2 regions of the Rhizobium sp. AN68 genome follow, and region 2 is predicted to be linked to the other one. Evidence: predicted binding sites of a transcription regulator. Region 2 holds the regulator's gene; the other holds the start of a gene.

Region 1 (5,302 bases), 600 kb from region 2:
GCATGGGGATCAGCTTCGAGATCCATTTGCCGGCGCGGCGGTTGACGAGATATGCGCCCGAACCCTTTTCCCGCGTCAACGCAATTGCGAGTGAGCGTCCGCCAACGAGCTTGCGGAACGGAAACTTGCGACCGTTGCTGACCGTGGTCAGCCGAAGCAGATCCCAGTCGCTCCCGTTCACTATCGCCTCGTCGATTGCTTCCAGGAAATCCTTTTCGAAGACGACATCGTCTTCAAGAATGAGCGCGATATCGGCATCGCTGCCCATGAACCTGTTGGCACAGGCGACATGGCTGAGATAGCAGCCGATTTCCGGCGGCGAGGTGCGGCGGCCATGCATGAGCATATAGGAAAGCTCGCTGAATTCCGGGATAGGATAATTCAGTTCACGGCCATTGACGCCTGGGACCCGCTCTGCCTTCAGCCCGATGGCGTCGAGGCGTGCGTTCATGTCCTCGAGGCGCTTGGTGGCGCTTTCCATATTGATCAGGAAAACGGCAAGCTTGCGCCCGCTTTTCGGTAAAATATGCAAAGCAGTCCTCGCCCGGTTTCTGCACCCTGTTGCAACTCCTTTATTGCAACGGCGTGACGGGGGCTATGGAAAAAACTGCATTCGCACACTCATAGTTGTCGAATCAAACCTTTTCCACAAATCCATCCAGCACACGCTTTTGTCCGGCGCGGTCAAAATCGATGGTCAATTTGTTACCCTCGATGGCGGAGATGTTGCCATTGCCGAATTTGATATGGAAAACGCGGTCTCCGACCACGAATTTCGACGGTGTGTCGGCAACCGATTTGGCCACCAGTTCGCCGTCGATCGTGCGGGCGCGGGGGCCGCTTTCGCCATAACCAATCCTCTCGACCGCATGGCCGGAGCGTGTGCCCCAGTTATCGCGGGTCGCGTCGGACTTGTTGGCCTGGGCACGTTTCCAGCCGGGGGTGGAGTAGTTGTTGGCGAAGGGCTCCGCCTTGTCGAAACGGGACTGGCCATAACCGCCGCGTCCGCCGTAACCACCGTAATTGCTGTCGGATGCCGCCACATCCACGTGCGCTGGCGGCAGTTCATCGAGAAAACGCGAGGGCAGGGTGGATTGCCACAGACCATGGATACGCCGGTTCGATACGAACCAGATATGGCATAGCTTCTTGGCGCGGGTGATGCCGACGTAGGCTAGACGACGTTCTTCCTCCAGACCGGAGCGGCCGCCTTCGTCCAGCGCCCGCTGGTGCGGGAACAGACCTTCTTCCCAACCGGGAAGGAAGACGGTGTCGAATTCCAGCCCCTTGGCGGAATGCAGCGTCATGATTGAGACGGCATCGAGATTTTCGTTCTGCTCGGCATCCATGACGAGCGCGACATGCTCGAGGAAACCGCGCAGGCTCTCGAAGGCCTCCATCGAGCGGATGAGTTCCTTCAGGTTTTCCAGCCGACCGGGTGCTTCCGCCGTCTTGTCGGCCTGCCACATGGCAGTATAGCCGCTTTCGTCCAGGATCTGCTCGGCAAGCGTGGTGTGTTCGGTGTTTTCCAGAAGCCCCTGCCAGCGGCGGAAATCCTGCACCACGTCGAACAGCGCCTTGCGCGCTTTCGGTTTCAGCTCGTCGGTCTCGATGATGTCGGTCGCTGCCGCCAGCATCGGAATGTCGCGGGCGCGGGCGTAATCATGCAGATTGCGGATGGTCGTGTCGCCCAGGCCGCGCTTGGGGGTGTTGACGATGCGCTCGAAGGCCAGATCGTCGGCCGGCTGGCAGACAAGGCGAAAATAGGCCATGGCATCGCGGATTTCGAGACGCTCGTAGAAGCGCGGACCGCCGATGACGCGGTAATTGAGGCCAAGCGTGACGAAACGGTCTTCGAACTCGCGCATCTGGAAGGAGGCGCGGACGAGAATGGCCATGTCGTTCAGCTTGTGGTTCTTGCGCTGAAGCTGCTCGATTTCTTCACCGACGGCGCGGGCTTCCTCTTCGGAATCCCAGGCCGCATGCACTACGACCTTCTCATCGTCGGGGCTGCTGCGCTCGGTGAACAGGGTCTTGCCGAGACGCCCTTCATTATGGGCGATCAGATGGCCGGCGGTGCCGAGAATATGCTCGGTGGAGCGGTAGTTGCGCTCCAGCTTGATGACCTTGGCACCGGGAAAATCCTTGTCGAAGCGCAGGATGTTGTCCACTTCGGCGCCGCGCCAGCCATAGATCGACTGGTCGTCGTCGCCGACGCAGCAGACGTTTTGCGGCTCGCCTTTGGGGCGCTGGGCAAGAAGCCTGAGCCACATATATTGCGCCGTATTGGTGTCCTGATACTCGTCCACCAGAATGTAGCAGAATTTCTGGTGGTACTCCTTCAGAATATCGGGATTGCGGCGGAAGATGCTGATGGGGTGCAGCAGAAGATCGCCGAAATCGCAGGCGTTCAGCGTTTTCAGCCGGTTCTGATAGGCCGTGTAAAGTTCGCGGCCCTTGCCATTGGCAAAGGCACGGGAATCGCCCTCGGGAATATCCGGCGGTGTCAGTCCCTTGTTCTTCCAGCCGTCAATCATGCCGGCGAATTGTTTGGCCGGCCAGCGCTTGTCATCAAGACCTTCGGCCTGGATAAGCTGTTTGATCAGCCGCACCACATCGTCGGTGTCGAGAATGGTGAAATCAGACTTCAGGCCGATGAGTTCGGCATGGCGACGCAAGAGCTTGACACCGATGGAGTGGAAGGTGCCGAGCCAGGGCATGCCCTCAACCGCTCCGCCGACCAGAACGCCAATACGTTCCTTCATCTCGCGGGCGGCCTTGTTGGTGAAGGTCACGGCCAGAATCTGGCTGGGATAGGCGCGTCCGGTCGCCAGAATATGGGCGATGCGGGTGGTCAGAACGCGGGTCTTGCCGGTGCCGGCGCCCGCAAGCACCAGAACAGCGCCGTCCAGTGTCTCCACGGCCTCGCGCTGCTCCGGGTTGAGGCCGGAAAGATAGTCGGGCGTGGGCCGGGCCTGATCGCGTGCCGCCATGGCGCGCGCGGCAATGCCAAGCCCGCCGGCGTTGCCTGCATCGGCATTGTTCGTCGCCTTGCGCGGCGCCTCAGGTTCTTCGTCGAAGAACGGCATATCGTCAAAACTGTTGCTCATGCGGCCCAATGTAGTGATTCGGTATATAAAGGCTAGAACCGTGTTCTGCTTTTATTCCGGTATCATCAGTCAAAACGCCTATTCCAAGACGTTTTTTCGTCTCAGGCCCGCCTGTCGGCATCAAAAGCCGTGTCCACCGGCAATTGCAGCGCCACGGCCAGTTGGTTGGTCTTGGCGGCAAGGGCGATGACGCGCATGAGATCGGCATGCTGTTCGCCCGTCATGCCCTTGGCTTTTGCAGCTGCGGTATGGGAGTGGGCGCAGTAGGAGCAGCCATTGGTGACGGAAACGGCGATATAAAGCATTTCTTTCACCAGCGGATCGAGCGCTGAAGGTGTGGCCATCACCGCCTTGACCTCGGCCCAGGTCTTTTCCAGAAGATCGGGATCGAAGGCGAGGTAGAGCCACATATTGTTGATGAAATCCGATTTCCGCGTTGTGCGGATATCGTCGAACACAGCCTTGACGCGCGGGTTGGCTTCAGGATTTTCGGCTTTCGTTACGGTGCTCATGCATTCCTCCCGTCATGGCTATCTCAGCTGCAGATTACCGGATTGGCGAATGTTTGCGACAGAAATGGCCGTCAGTGCGCTTTCGACGACAATTCATCACAAATTACAATTATGTAAGGAACGGATTTGTGCGTTGCCTTCGTTAAGGCATGCGGGAATACTTCTACCGTTCCGAAAAGCTCTTTTCGGGGCGGGTTTATGCTGTGCGGATAATCGGAGAATTGTATGCGGGTGTGGAAACAGGTGGGTGTCTGTCTTGCTGTGGCGGGAGCAGGACTCTGTCTTTGGGGGTTTTATTCACCCGAAGCGCGGAATCTGCTCGCGGGTATCGGCATCGGCAAAACACCTGTTGGCGCGGTCGAGGTTGCCGCATCCGGTGCCAGAACACCCGGTTCGTCATCCGGACAGAATGCCGGCGCCGCACGCCGCGATGGCAATGCGACCCTGGTGGCGATGGCTCCGGTCAAGCAGGGCACGGTCAATGACAGGCTGAACGCCATCGGCAGTGGCGAGGCCATCCAGTCGGTTGTCGTCATGCCGCAGACATCAGGCACGCTTTCGGAAATCCGCATTTCATCCGGCGCCCGCGTCGTAAAGGGGCAGGTGCTCGCGCGGCTCGATGACGAGGAGCAGGTGATCGAGCGGGACAAGGCGCAGGTTGCGCTACGCAGCGCCGTCGAAAAATCGAGTTCCTACAGTAACCTGAAATCCGTATCCCGCCTTGATGTGCTGGACGCGCAGATTGCCGAAGAAGCCGCCAAGCTTGCACTGAGCACCGCCGAGCTGAACCTCAGGCGCCGCGACATCGTCGCACCGATTGAGGGTGTTGTCGGGATCGTGGCCGCCAATATCGGCGACAATGTCACCACGCAATCTACGATCGTCGGCATTGATGACCGTTCTCAAATTCTGGTCAATTTCTGGGCGCCGGAACGGTTCGTAACTGCAATTACCGTCGGAATGCCTGTAGAGGCCACCTCGATTTCACGCCCCGGCGAGACGTTCAAGGGTGAGGTCGAGGCCGTCGACAACCGTGTCGACGCCGCAAGCCGTACCATCCGCATCCGGGCACGGTTTGCTAACGAGAAGGATGAGCTTCGGGCCGGTATGTCCTTTGGCGTCACCATGCGTTTTGCCGGAGAGACCTATGCCTCCGTCGATCCGCTGGCCGTGCAGTGGGATGCCGAAGGTTCCTATGTCTGGCGCGTGACCGACAATAAATCGGCCAAGGTGCGGGTGCAGATCGTGCAGCGTAACCCCGACGCCGTTCTCGTGAAAGCGGAACTGGCGGAAGGCGATCAGGTCGTGACCGAAGGATTGCAGCGGGTGCGGGAGGGGGTGCCGTCCGTGTCGCAAGCCAGCCGAAGCCCGAGGAGGTTGCCAGCCAATGACGACTCAGTCGCCTTCGGGTCAGGATTCCAAGCTCGCCTTCACCGCACTGTTCGTTCGCCGGCCCATTCTGGCAGCGGTTCTCAATACGTTGCTTGTGGTTGCCGGCCTTGCCGCGCTGGTTGGAGTTGAGGTGCGCGAGTTGCCGGATGTGGACCGGCCGTCCATCAGCGTCAGGACGACCTATGAAGGTGCGGCGCCCGAAACCATCGATCAGGAAGTGACGCAGACCATTGAGGGGGCTGTTGCGCGCGTCAGCGGCGTCAAATCCATCTCCTCCAATTCGCAATT
Region 2 (5,302 bases):
GCCGGCGGTGACTTTAAGATTGTTCGTAACGCTCATCATTTTTCCTCGAAGGCGAAGGCAACACCCTGACCGGGTGCTGCGGGCACCACCAGACGGCCGTCCGCTTTTGCGCAGGACACGCCATTAGCAGCAAGCACCGCCTCTGTCACGGCAAGATCGTGTGACGAAAAGACAATGCCCGCGCCGCGCAATCCGCCTTCGTTGCCATCCTGAGCATTCAGGGCCTGCCCGCTGAAAGCCGGTTTTCCGGTCAATCTGATGCTGGCATTGCCGGTCGCGAAAACCATATCACCGCCCGGAGACCATTTGCCTTCACAGCCAAACACCGTCTCGATCAGGCCCGCCACCTTCATATCGCCGCCGGTAAACAGGACGATTTCACTGAGGCCGGTGACACCATTGGCGTGGCGCTCCAGCATGGTGCGATCGCCCGGAAGGGCTTGAACCCGTTGACAACTGAACAAAAAGAAATCCGCGGCCGCCCCGCTTGCAGCAAAAGCAAGCCGGAACGCCGCCTCGCCTTGCGAGCCATCCGGCATCCGAACAGGCCGCGAAAACTCGAAAACATCGCCCGCCGAAAGGCCGGCTGCCCGAAACCGCTCATGGTCAACCAAGGCGTCTTCAGTCCTGGCGACAAGAGCCGAAAAACCCTCCTGCCCGTCCCGTTGCCGGAAGGCCACATCCCTGCCAGTGAAAACATCACCCCTCTCTATTGACGCATTATATTTAGCCGGATCAGTAATTGCGAGCGGCTCCAGATAGGTGCCATCGGCGAAAAATACGCAGGCATTTTGGGTGCCGAAAGGATGCAGAGCCTCCGGCGCAACCGTAAAGCCAAGACTGACGAGGCGCTTCACGGCGACGCCTATGACTTCCACGGGCAAAACGAGATGGTCAACGCTATAGGGTTTCGTCATGAAAATGTATCCTGCTGGCCTTCCGCCCGGAGCATGCCGGGACGGTTTCGACCGCACAAAAGCACAATTGCGTGCTATGAGGCAAATCATCACAGCAACAGATGGCACCTTCACGAAATTTTAGGGGATTGCAGAACACATATGGAACATATAGTGTTCGTTCTGTATTTGTTTCGCGACTTCCACTACGATTCTAAAGGGTGTTTTCCTCATGCTCACGCGCAAACAGCAGGAATTGCTTCTCTTCATTCATGAACGAATGAAAGAGTCCGGCGTGCCGCCCTCCTTCGATGAAATGAAGGACGCACTCGATCTTGCTTCGAAATCCGGCATCCACCGCCTGATAACCGCTCTCGAAGAGCGAGGATTCATTCGTCGGCTACCGAATAGAGCTCGGGCGCTGGAAGTCATCAAGCTGCCCGAGGCTTATACGCCGGGTGCAAGGCCGCAGCGCGGCTTTTCGCCAAGCGTTATCGAAGGCAGCCTTGGCAAGCCCAAAACGCCGGAACCGGCCCCTGCCCCCAAGACGCCGGCCAATGATCTGGGCGGCGCTGTCACCGTGCCGGTCATGGGCCGCATCGCTGCGGGCGTACCGATTTCCGCCATCCAGAACAACACCCATGATGTGGCCGTGCCAGTAGACATGCTTGGCACGGGCGAACATTACGCTCTTGAGGTCAAGGGTGATTCGATGATCGAGGCCGGCATTTTCGACGGCGACACAGTCATCATCCGCAACGGCAACACCGCCAATCCCGGGGATATCGTTGTGGCTCTGGTGGATGACGAGGAAGCCACGCTGAAGCGCTTCCGCCGCAAGGGTGCCTCCATTGCGCTCGAGGCGGCAAACCCAGCCTATGAGACCCGTATCTTCGGGCCCGACCGGGTTAAAATTCAGGGCAAGCTGGTGGGGCTGATCCGCCGCTACCATTGATCTTATCGAACCGAACGTATTCACTTTATAATAGGCGTCATCGTGAAGATGGCGCCTATATTGGGTTTGGCTTTTTCCAAACGTGGCGGGCTTTTGCGGGTGCACGAGGATATGCGCCATCCAGCCTATGCGCGTTGCCCTTTCTAAACTGAGTTCCTGCTCCATAAAGATGCTTCGGTTTCGCTACAGGCGTGGTGGCGAATGGGCTGCTCGCTGTAATTGTCGAAGCGATCCCATCCGCTGTTTTTTAGCGACGTTGTTCTGTCGTGTTGCGCAGTCAGTTTTAGTCGTCACCAAAGGGTGACTTATCGAAGGCGCGCTCTCAGCGGCCCCACATCACCATTCATCAACGGCGTTTATGGGAGCCATGGATAATTTTCGATATTCCGTGAACGCTTGGCAGGTGTAGAAATACGCGTCATATCCGGGAGATACGCCATGTACGATCTTTATATAGCCAACAAGAACTATTCTTCATGGTCGCTGCGGCCGTGGGTATTGATGCGCACGCTCGGTATCGCCTTTGATGAAAAGCTCATTCCGTTCGGCGAAGGCGTATCCTTCTCCTCCTTTTCGCCGACGGGCAAGGTGCCCTGCCTGGTCGACGAGGGTATGACGGTTTGGGAAACGCTTTCGATCGTCGAATATCTTGCCGAAAGACACCAGGGTGTCTGGGCAAGCGACAAGCATGCGAGGGCCTGGTCGCGTTCGGCCGCAAGTGAGATGCATGCCGGCTTTTCCTCGCTGCGCAATCTCTATCCCATGTCGGTGGGCATTCGGGTCAAACCCAGGGGCGGCGATGCCGGACTTAAGGCCGATATAAAGCGGATCGATGCGTTGTGGAGCGAGGGTCTTACAAAATTCGGCGGGCCATATCTTGCCGGTCAAAAGTTCACGGCGGTCGATGCTTTCTTCTGCCCGGTTGCATTCCGTTTCCAGACCTATGGCAGCGCGGATCTTTCGCCAGCAGCGAAAGCCTATTGCGACCTGCTGCTCGCCCTGCCTGCCATGCAAGAATGGTACGAGGCCGGTTTGAAGGAGAGCTGGCGCGACGCTGGTCATGAAGAGGAAGTTGGCGGGATCGGCGAATTGACTGAAGATTTGCGCGCCAAGGCCCGATGATCCATGCTGGCGGCAGTCATTGCGACGCCGCCAGCAGCCGGATGATGGGCTGCGGCAGATCACGGTCGAAACGTCCGCTTTTCCAGTCGTAATAACGGTGCTGGCTCCAGGGCCTGTCCGTTCCGGCGATTGCGGCGCGCAGCCCGCTCACCACACCCTCCTCCCTCTTGTCAGCAAAATCTATTTCCACAGAACCGAGACGCCGCAAGATGTCACGGCTGAGCAGGAGTGCTCCCGAGCGGCACTGCGAAAAAGAGGTTCTGCGGGAAACAACGACGATATCGGCAATATCGCAGGCTTTTCCGGCGAAGCGGCCATCTTTCAGAACGACGACCCACTCTCCGCTTGCGGCGCTCGCTACGCACCATATGTCTTTCCTGCAGGTGAAGACGCCAGCTTTGGCGCCTTTGAGCGCCGCCGTCATCTCGCGTACCACCACAGCCATGTCTTCCGGCGACAGTTTCGATCTCGAGTCAGAACCAGCATTATTTGCCATGCTCTCACCATTTATAAAATCTGGCGGCACGGTTTTTTCCGGCAGCAGCAGCGCCCTTTGCCACTGTCCGTAAACGAAGCCCTGCGGACGGGCTTTTGTGGTTGAGACCTTGCCGTCCTCCAGGAGTGCTACCAAGTCGCCGTCCTCGTGAATCAATAGATCCGGCAGATCACGATAGGCCGTAACTGCCGACACGCCGAAGGCGAAGAGCAGAAACGGGATGCCAAGAAGCGCAAGCTTGCTTCGCAGCAATGTCAGCAGCAGGAAACCCACCGAAGCCAAACCGATAAACCATCCATGCGGACGCCCCGTCGCTGCGCTGCCGCCCCAGGAGGCCACCTCGTTTGCAACCTCGATGACGAGTGCCATGCCATAACCCATGATCTTCAGGAACGGCGCATCGAGCCCGAAGGGCAGCAGCAGCATGGCGATAAGAGCGAATGGCATGACGATCAGTGACATGAGCGGCATTGCAGCCAGATTGGCGAACAGTCCATAGGTGGTGACACGGTGAAAATGTTCGGCCGAATAGATCGCCGTCGAAAGGCCCCCGATCAACGACGTCGTGATAACGCCGCCAATGACCGCGCCCATCATTTCCGCCACCTTCAGCCATGCGGGCTTGCGCCCGATGAACAGCCGTTCGCGGTCCGTGCGCCAACGGCTCCAGAAGGCATAGGCGGAAACAAGCGCTATGGTGGCCGCAAATGACATCTGAAAACTGGGACCCATGATTTCCGAGGGCGAGAAAGCCAGAATGATCAGGGCGGAAATGGCAACGTTTCTGAGGCTGAGTGATGGCTGATCGAAAAGGACCGCAATCAGCATCACAGACATCATCAGCCAGGCGCGCTCGGCGGAAACGGCGAAACCGGAAATCAGATAATAGGCGAGCGTCATCAGCAGTGCCGCGAAAGCCGCGATCTTCTTGACCGGCCAGCGCTGCGCAAAGGCGGGAAACAGGCTGAAAGCCAGTCTCAAGCCAACAAAGAATATGCCGGAGGCCAGTGCCATGTTGAGCCCGGATATGGCAACGATATGGGCAAGGCCGGAGAGCCGCAACGCCTCCATCGTCTCCGCCGATATAGCCTGTCTCTCATCGGTGATGATGGAGGCGGCGAAGGCTCCGGCATCACCGCCGATGGTGGTGCGGATGCGTTCGGCAATTGCGCTGCGAAGGCCGTAAAGCCGCATATCGGCCCATTCCAACCAACCCTTGTCAGGCCTTGCGTCACCAACGGGTGATACAAGCGCATCCGGTGATTTATAAAAGAAACCGGTCGCGCCTATGCCTTTGAAATAGGACGTGAAGGCGAAGTCGTTCAGTCCCGGCAAGGCCGGGCCGGATGGCGGCGAGAGGCGGACCTTGCCGCGAAGGGTTGCGCCGAGTGCGATCGGCTCGCCTCCGCCACGCGAAAGCACCGATATCCTCTGCGGCGGACGCGACAATGTCGGGTCCGCTGTTGCGGTCAGATCGACGACATATCGCCAGTAGCCGCGTGCATCGACCTCCCGGCGCGCCACGGTGCCGGTGATGGTGGTGGTGACGGGGGTATCCAGCACCACGGTCCCTGCCCGTCGGGTTTCTAAATCGGCCAGAAGCATGCCGAGCAATAGAAAAGCGAAAGGGCCGCAAACCGCCGCCGCAATGCCAGCTTTATATCTCACAAAGAGCGCCAGAACGGCGACAAAAAGAAATGTGGCAATCAAAATGACCGGGGAAGGCGTGGCATCTAGAGAAAACCAAAATACCGCGCCGCAGCCGATGGAAACGGGAATGAAAAGAAAATCGTGGCCGAATGCGCGCTCCTCGGCCAGGCACGTGGCGATTTT

What was found. Region 2 encodes LexA, which represses DNA repair genes until DNA is damaged. Its sites were predicted from a motif close to TGTTCNNNNTGTGTTCNG; they were not measured.
Region 1: the regulator LexA is predicted to act here: its motif matches at 3,152-3,169, upstream of RBH71_RS22275 (ATP-dependent helicase).

The regions. Positions count from the first base shown of each region.
Region 1 covers NZ_JARWMI010000003.1:1,869,202-1,874,503, reverse strand. Annotated here, with positions in the region: gene RBH71_RS22280 (glycosyltransferase family 25 protein) at 1-532, opposite strand, end outside; gene RBH71_RS22275 (ATP-dependent helicase) at 636-3,110, opposite strand; gene RBH71_RS22270 (carboxymuconolactone decarboxylase family protein) at 3,212-3,622, opposite strand; partial or broken gene RBH71_RS22265 (efflux RND transporter periplasmic adaptor subunit) at 3,848-5,013, shown strand; gene RBH71_RS22260 (efflux RND transporter permease subunit) at 5,010-5,302, shown strand, end outside.
Region 2 covers NZ_JARWMI010000003.1:1,266,275-1,271,576, reverse strand. Annotated here, with positions in the region: gene kdsA (3-deoxy-8-phosphooctulonate synthase) at 1-36, opposite strand, end outside; gene RBH71_RS19240 (VOC family protein) at 36-917, opposite strand; gene lexA (transcriptional repressor LexA) at 1,129-1,851, shown strand; gene RBH71_RS19230 (glutathione S-transferase family protein) at 2,290-2,973, shown strand; gene RBH71_RS19225 (ComEC/Rec2 family competence protein) at 2,990-5,302, opposite strand, start outside.